DNA from 2 places in the Psychrobacter sp. ENNN9_III genome. Region 1 is predicted to be linked to the other one. Evidence: predicted binding sites of a transcription regulator. Region 1 holds the regulator's gene; the other holds the start of a gene.
What was found. Region 1 encodes PhoB, which activates phosphate uptake and scavenging genes when phosphate is short. Its sites were predicted from a motif close to TGTCATNAANCTGTCATAA; they were not measured.

Region 1 (4,437 bases):
CTTGAAGTGTTTTTTGAGCGACACGGAAAATCCCTATCTGTCACTGACAAAGACAGTTTTCAGACAGGGGACATTGTGACGTGGCGACTGCCAAAAGACAACGTGCCGCATATTGGTATCGTCTCAAACAAAAAGGCTGCCGATGGGACGCCGCTTATTATTCATAATATTGGAGATGGTACTCAAGAAGAAAATATCCTTTTTACCTATCCTATAGCCAAACATTTTCGTTACTAAAACGCTTGGTATAGATGATATAAGGTTGTTCATAGCGTAAATGATGAATAATGTGGCGCAAAACAAAACCCAGTCAATGATGCCATATCATTGACTGGGTTTTTTGGTGGGTTTTTATTTATTTGTCAGTATGGGCTACACCTAGTAATTGACCCATTTGTACCACGCTGTTCGCCGTTATATTTTCTTGCCAGTCAGCTTTTGCAGCTTTAGGTAATATGACAATAGCGGTTGACCCCAGATAAAAGCGCCCAAGCTCATCACCTTGAGCCAAAACCATACTATGCTCAGCTTCTTGAATATCGTCGGTACGGGTAATCTTCCCCGTTGCTACCGTCTCGATACCAGCGACAATCATTGCGCCCACCATGACGACTGCTGCTTTGCCGTATTCGGTATCAAACATACAAACCAAACGCTCATTACGAGCAAATAAGTCAGGCACGTTGGCAGCAGTGATATTATTGACTGAAAATAACGTACCTGGCACATAGCGAGTTTTGGTCAAGGTACCTGTAAAAGGCATATGCACACGGTGATAGTTGCTGGGCGCTAAATAAACAGTAGCAAAACTACCATCAGCGAAGTAGCTACCATCGTCACTATCAGCAAGTAGCTGTCCGATGTCGTAGTAGCGCCCTTTAGCTTGAAGTAGCTTATGATCGTTAATTTGACCAAGCTGCGAGACAATGCCGTCAGCAGGGCTTACAATGCCATGGACGGTGGTATCGATAGCACGCGCATCACCTTTAAGCTCACGGGTAAAAAAGTCGTTAAAGCTCTCGTAAGCATTTAAGCTTTGACGTTCGTATTCATCTAACTTTACGTCATACGCTTTTGCAAAGCTGCGAATAAAAGCACGTTTAACCATAGGGTGGCGACTGGCCGCCAAACGTCCAGCAACTTTACTAAGTTTTTGCTGCGGTACAAACTGCTGAATGGTAGTAAATAAGGTCATAAAGGGTTACCAAAGTAGTGGTTAAAATAAGAAAATAAAAGTTGGAAATAATAAATATTTATATTTTATCATGGTCAGCACTTAATCGTATGACCATAATTGTTTAAGGATGCAGTTTATGAAAGCTCTAATCCAGCGGGTAAACCGTGCTAGTGTTATAGTCGATGAATGTTGTATAGGCTCGATTGAACATGGGCTCTTGGCATATATTGGCTTAGGACCCGATGATGACTTACAGCATGCAAAACGAATGATCGATAAAATTATCACATATCGCATTTTTGAAAATACAGATGATCCAGCCAAGCTTGGCAAACTAGATAAAAATGTACAACAGGTAGGTGGCGGATTATTACTGGTATCACAATTTACCTTAATGGCCAAAACAGACAAAGGACGACGCCCTGATTTTGGTGGTGCGATGTCGCCTGAGGCTGCAAAAGTATTGTTTGAACAGTTAGTCGCTTATGCAAAGACTCAGCATCCCAACGTTGCAACGGGTCAGTTCGGAGCTGACATGCAAATCGACAGCGTCAATGATGGGCCACTAAACTTTTTGTTAGAAGTTTGAAGTGCGAATGTCATCAAACTGTCATAATTAACGCGTTTAATAGACGGTTATTAATGAGTATTTACCGGCTTTTTTAGCTTAAATTTCCCTCTTATATAATTATTCAGCGCTTAACAATAAGGTTGTCCTATGCATAATGAGCAAATTTTGATTGTCGAAGATGAGCCTGCCATTCGTGAAATGGTGGTGATGACGTTGGAGATGGCTGGATTTGACAGCTTGCAAGCGGCTGATGTGTCAGAGGCGCATCAACAAGTGGTTGATCATCGTCCTGCACTTATCTTGTTAGATTGGATGTTACCTGGAGATAAAAGCGGTATTGATTTTTGTCGTATGCTCAAAAGCGATGAGCTGCTTGCTGAGATACCAGTCATTATGCTGACGGCCAAAAGTGAAGAGGACAGTAAAGTTCATGGGCTTGATGCGGGTGCTGATGATTATATGACCAAGCCTTTTTCGACACGAGAGCTACTCTCAAGGATTAAAGCAGTACTGCGTCGTAGTAGTGCGCTGAGTGCTGATAAGCCCATTGAGATAGGTAAGCTGAGCCTAGATCCCAAAGGCCAACGCGTCACGGCCAATGATAAGGTTGTGGATATCGGACCGACAGAATATAGGCTATTGGCGTTTTTTATGAGTCATCCGGAGCGTGCCTATACGCGCGCACAACTGCTCGATCAGGTATGGGGCGGCAATGTCTATATCGAAGATCGGACAATTGATGTGCATATCAGGCGTTTACGTAAATTATTAAAGCCCCACGACTGCGATACGTTGATTCAAACAGTGCGTGGTACTGGCTATCGGTTTTCGAGTCTCATTAAGCCAGTATGAGCCAGTTTAAACAGAACGACATATGAATGACAAGGTAACGCAGTAGATAGTCGTAAGGGTATGAAAGATATGATAACGCCTATAGAAAACGAGCAACAAAACGAGCAACAAAACGAGCTAGAACAGCACCCGCAAGATCAAGCAACTCAGCAAGAAGTGATGGGTCAGCTCAAAAAAAATCAGAAGCTCATTACGCGCTCTACAAGACGCCGTAATATTGCTCAATGATGATGATAGTCTAGAGTGGTGGAACCAAGCTGCTGAGGATTTGCTATTGCTACAAGCAGCGGATAAAGGTAAGAGTATTTTTGATTTTATTAATGTGCCTGAGTTTCGCCAGTACTATCAAACTATGACGACACCTAACGATGGTGTGCATATGGCATCTTGGCGAGACCCTAAGCGTTACTTGAAATGTGAGCTCACCCCTTTTGGGGACGAAAAACTATTAATCATCTATGATGTGACTCGTCTGCATCATTTGGAACAAATGCGCCGCGACTTTGTGGCAAATGTCTCACATGAGCTTAGAACGCCATTGACAGTCCTAATGGGTTATCTCGAAAACTTCTCAGATCAGCCAGACATGCCGCCGCATTGGCAGCGTGGGTTTGAGCTGATGACCCAGCAGACAGCGCGTATGAATAGAATCGTCAATGATTTATTACTGCTGTCTCGAATTGAGATCGAAGAGACGCATGAGTTTCATTATATTAATATGACCAAACTGCTAACCCATATCTACGATGATGCCCAAGCTTACAATAGTGAATATGGGCATAGCATACATTTGCAGATAGATACCTATGACGGTTTATACGGGTCAGAGATGTATTTAAATAGCGCCTTGTCTAATTTGGTCATCAATGCCATCAAATACACCCCCAAAGGCGGCAATATCACAATCAGCTGGGCCAAGACCTCTGAAGGCTGCCGCTTTGCTGTTGAGGATGATGGTATCGGTATTGCACCGCAGCATATTACGCGATTGACTGAGCGTTTTTATCGTATCGATAGTGGTCGTAGCCGTGCCACAGGCGGCACTGGATTAGGGCTAGCAATTGTCAAACATGTCTTATATCAATACGATGTAAACTTACAAATTGAGTCAACAGAGGGCGTAGGGTCGACGTTTAGTGCGTTGTTCCCCGCCAACCATGTGCGATCTGAGCCTACGCTTTAGTCTTTTTGTAAAAGTGGGTAAGGATTGACAGCACTGCCGCTGATATAAATACCATAATGTACGTGCGGCGGTGTACCTTTAGCATTACCACTATCACCGACATAGCCAATGATATCACCAGCACCTACCCAGTCGTTGGGAGATATATCAGCATAGTCTTCTAGGTGCGCATAGTAGTGTCCTGCGCCGCCGGGACCTACGACCACCACCACACGTCCGCCCAACGTATTCTCTCCAACCTTACTGACAATGCCTTGCGTCGTTGACTGTACTGGTGTGCCGCGCGGTGCAAATATATCGATGCCTTCATGTGTGCGCCCTTGGCTACGAGCAGCGCCCCAAGTATCGGTCAGGCGCTGCTCTGGTAGCGGACTCGGTAGGCTATCTTCTGTGGGCAACTCCTGCTGTAGCAGACTCAACTGTTGCCATTTTGCGACGACAAACGACTGTGTTTGTTGGCTGATGCTTGGAAGGAGTTTGTCAAATATAAATAATAGGGCCAATAGCACAGCAGCTTTGATCAATACACTTAGCACACGATGCAAAAGTGTAGGCTTTGGTTGCTGGTTTTTTTGATTTACTGGCATCCTCATCTCTTATATTTGTTTTGTTGTTCACACTACCATTATAAGAGACTTGTTCACGCCCCTCTGT
Region 2 (4,437 bases), on a different contig from region 1:
TGGCCAGCGCTGAGGTAATGGTGACGCCAGAGGTAAACAGACTTGGACTGATATTAAAGGCGTTACCAATAAGAAAGGTCACGGCCATGGTCTCGCCCAGCGCCCGACCCAGCCCCAAGATAACCCCACCGACCACACCTGCCTTGGTATAGGGCAAGATAATCTTAAACATCACTTCCCAAGTGGTCGCACCCATGCCATAAGCTGATTCTTTGAGCAGGTCTGGCACCACAGAGAAAACATCACGCATGGTGGCGGCGATAAAAGGAATAATCATAATGGCAAGTACCAAGGAGGCGGTAAACATACCCAATCCCATTGGCGCACCGGTAAACAGCTTACCAATGATAGGCAGTGGGCCGATATGCTCGATAAACCACGGCTGAATGTGATCGCCAAAGAAGGGCGCAAATACAAACAACCCCCACATACCGTAAATGATAGAGGGGATACCTGCCAGCAGCTCAATGGCGATGCCAAGGGGCTTTTTTAAAAAGTTTGGACACATCTCAGTCAAAAATATCGCAATGCCAAAGCTGACGGGTACAGCGATTAAAATGGCGATAAACGAAGTCACCAGCGTGCCATAAATAGGCGCCAGCGCACCATACTCATTGGCGACCGTATCCCAGTTATTACTGGTATAAAACCCCAGACCAAATGCTTGAATACTCGGCCAAGCGCCAATGATCAAAGAGAGCAAAATACCGCCCAATGATAGCAGCACGAGGATGGCAAACGCCTTGGTGGCATTGACAAATAGTGCATCGTAACGTTTTTGTTTTGCCAGTTGCGACCTTAAATCATTCATAAGTGTCTCAGCATTAAATAATGTTAAATCAAAATCTTTAAAAGACTCATCAGGTCTTATCACAGCAAACTAAATCTTAATAAAGGGTGCTATTAACGATGCAATTAAGTCAATATGAAAGAGATACCGCAAGACTGGAATAAATTTTTTGCAGCCTCTGTCTGCGCAGGCACAGCAAGCAAGAAAAATTGATACCAGTCTTGCACTATAAGGATAGATATCCACTTTATTTATTATTGACTATCGTTAACGGCTCTACTTTTAAATTTGTTGTGATAAAACCTTTGAGACAACCACCGGAGAATAGGTGTCTCAAAGGGGCTCACAAGTGCTGCTATACATATATAGACAAACTACTGAGCTGGGGTGTAGACAGGTTGACCATCATGGCCTTTGACTTCATTCCACTTGTCTTTAAACAGTGCCACTGCGGTATCAGAGAAAGGCACATAATCAAGCGCCATGGCACTATCATCACCTTGGGCATACGCCCAATCAAAGAAGTTCAACACGCCAGCCACTTGCTGCGGGTTTTCTGGCTGCTTGTGTACCAAGATAAAGGTAGCAGCAGCGATGGGCCACGCTTGCTCAGTCTCAGAGTTGGTGATGACTTTGTAAAAGCCTGCTTGCTGTGACCAATCGATGTCACCTGCCGCGGCAAAGGTCTCAGCGGATGGCTGCACGAAGTTACCCGCTGCGTTTTTTAGTGCGGCATGCGCCATGTTGTTTTGCTTGGCATAGGCATACTCGACGTAGCCGATAGCGTTTTTCATACGGTTGACGTAGCTTGATACGCCCTCGTTGCCTTTGCCGCCTGCCCCTGTGGCAGAGGTTGGCCATTTGACGGTTTTATCGACACCCACGCTGTCTTTCCAGTCAGTTGAAACCTTCGCCAGATAATCGGTGAAGTTAAAGGTCGTGCCTGAGCCATCTGAGCGAAACACGGTGGTAATGGCAGCATCTGGCAGGGTCAAATCTGGGTTCATGGCGGTGATAGCAGGGTCATTCCATTTGCTAATTTTGCCCAGATAGATATCGGCTAGGGTTGCGCCGTCCAGCTTTAGCTCACCTGGCCCCACGCCATCGATATTGACAATCGGTACCACGCCGCCGATGACGGTTGGAAACTGAATAAGACCTGCCGCGTCCAGCTCTTCAGGAGTCATGGGGGCATCGGACGCACCGAAGTCGACGGTTTTTGCTTGGATTTGTTTGATGCCACCTGAGGAGCCGATAGACTGATAGTTGACCTGACCGCCAGTCGCGGCATTGTAGTCATATGACCATTTGGCATAGATAGGCTGCGGGAACGACGCGCCAGCACCAGTGATGTTCATGGCGATGTTTTCAGCTGATTTAAAATCGCTTGCTGGAGAAGATGTCGCTGTGCTGGTGGTTTCGGCCACTGTCACCGCGCTGGTGTTACTCTGCGCTGCTGACTCTGCAGGGTCGGTGGATTTATTACAAGCGGTGAGTACTAAGGTGCAACTAACGGCGACTGCTAATAACGAATAACGCATGTAGGACTCCTAAAGTTTGACAACAACACAAATTTGAAAACAAAGCAAAAACGACTACCTGTGAGATGCGTGGTAGTTTGCCAATCTTTCATGACAGTTTGATGACAATAGGAAATTTATCTTGTTAGCAGTGATATTTTAATTTTGTAAGCACAGATGAAGGAGAGGAGTATTTGCTTTAGTGTTAACATTTTTTGCCTATCTACTACAAAAAAACAATATCGTAAGTTTTGCTGAGCATATTAATGTATAGATTGTTTTGATTGTATTTTTCTATATTAATGATGACATTAGCGCATATTAAAGGCATAAAACTAGTCTGTGGTAATGTCAAAGTTAAATGTTCAATACGTCTTAATATTAAATAATCAATACTAAATAACTAGATGGATGGATAAAAAATCATCCGCAAATTCTTATCATCTGCCAGCGAGAAGCCAGCATGTCTACTTTGACGTTAACGATAAATAAGCAGGATTATCAGCTTGATAATCTCGATCCGCGCACGACATTGCTCGATGTCTGTCGCCAACACTTGCAAATTACCGGACCCAAAAAAGGCTGTGACCACGGTCAGTGCGGTGCTTGTACGATGCTCATCAATGGTGAGCGCATCAATTCCTGTTTGACCTTAGCCGTCATGCACGATGGTGATGAGATTACCACTATCGAAGGCATCGGCATGCCTGAATCGTTATCAGCCTTGCAACAAGCCTTTAAAGATCATGATGCCTTTCAGTGTGGGTATTGCACGCCAGGGCAGATCTGTTCAGCGACTGCTTTAATAGAAGAGGTGAAACAAAACTGGCCAAGCTATGTGACGACAGATCTCAAAAACCCGAATGGGTTATTAGTCCAAGAGATCGCTGAGCGTATGAGCGGTAATATTTGTCGCTGTTCTGCTTACCCAAACATCGTGGATGCCATCTCACAAGTGCTTAAGAGTGAAGTGTCAGGTAAGCGTGCTTCTTCTAGTGAAGAGACGACTACAAGTTCGCTGCAAGACTCGGCAGTAACAGGTATTTGGTCACCGCCGCCCAGTCAGTCCCAACTTGGTAACCAATCAGTAAACCATAATAAAACTGCCAGTAGCACAGCAGGAGGCCGCTCATGAAACGCTTTGAATATATCCGTGCCCTCGAACCGCAGCAAGCGGTAATGTTTGCTACTCCTAAAGAGGCTTCATTTATCGCAGGCGGTACCAATTTACTCGATCTAATGAAGTTTGAGATTGAAACGCCAACCAAGCTGGTTGATGTGACACGCTTAGCGCTTGAACAGATTGAAGACACTGCTGATGGCGGCCTACGTATCGGAACCTTAGTGAGCAATAGCGATCTGGCCGCGCATCCTACCGTTATTGAAAACTACCCAGTATTGTCGCGGGCTATCTTAGCTGGAGCAACCGGACAGCTGCGTAACAAAGCGACGACTGGCGGTAACTTTTTACAGCGTACGCGCTGCTACTACTTTTATCATACCGATAGCCCTTGTAATAAGCGTGAACCCGGCACCGGCTGCCCTGCAATTAATGGTGAGAACCGCTCCCTTGCAATTTTAGGCACAAGTGACGCTTGTATTGCTCAGCACCCATCTGATATGGCAGTCGCTATGCGTCTGCTTGATGCAACGATTGAGACTGCCAAAACCGATGGCTCGACCCGGCAGATTCCAATAAAAGACTTTTATTGTCTGCCAAAGGACACCCCCCATATCGAAAACGTTTTAGAGTCGGGCGAGCTTATCACACATGTCGTGCTGCCAGCGCCTATTAAAGGTATGCACACTTATGACAAAGTGCGTGACCGCGCCTCTTACGCTTTTGCGCTGGTATCGTGTGCAGCTGTGATAGACGCTGATGATAATGGCAATTTGGCGACAGTACGCTTAGCATTTGGTGGTATTGGTACTCAGCCATGGCGCAATGAAGACGTGGAAGATTTACTGACGGATACGCAGGGTGACGATGACACTATCAAGCAGGCAGCAGATTTGTTGTTAAAAAATGCTAAAGGTAGTGGTCAAAACGATTTCAAAATACCACTAACACGCCGTTTGCTAAAACAAGTCATTAAGCGTGCACTAGCGGGCGAGGGAGCATAATCA

Region 2: pstS (phosphate ABC transporter substrate-binding protein PstS) is a predicted target of PhoB. The motif match lies at 2,420-2,438, and genes of this name have one in related genera.

What each region holds. Positions count from the first base shown of each region.
Region 1 is NZ_LNUO01000206.1:6,603-11,039, reverse strand. It holds gene PENNN9_RS12285 (DUF1287 domain-containing protein) at 1-237, shown strand, start outside; gene asd (archaetidylserine decarboxylase) at 356-1,195, opposite strand; gene dtd (D-aminoacyl-tRNA deacylase) at 1,314-1,766, shown strand; gene phoB (phosphate regulon transcriptional regulator PhoB) at 1,896-2,600, shown strand; gene PENNN9_RS12755 (hypothetical protein) at 2,670-2,828, shown strand; gene phoR (phosphate regulon sensor histidine kinase PhoR) at 2,818-3,783, shown strand; gene PENNN9_RS12260 (M23 family metallopeptidase) at 3,780-4,370, opposite strand.
Region 2 is NZ_LNUO01000139.1:22,443-26,879, forward strand. It holds gene pstC (phosphate ABC transporter permease subunit PstC) at 1-811, opposite strand, end outside; gene pstS (phosphate ABC transporter substrate-binding protein PstS) at 1,165-2,331, opposite strand; gene PENNN9_RS08550 (2Fe-2S iron-sulfur cluster-binding protein) at 2,774-3,445, shown strand; gene PENNN9_RS08555 (FAD binding domain-containing protein) at 3,442-4,434, shown strand; gene PENNN9_RS08560 (xanthine dehydrogenase family protein molybdopterin-binding subunit) at 4,437-4,437, shown strand, end outside.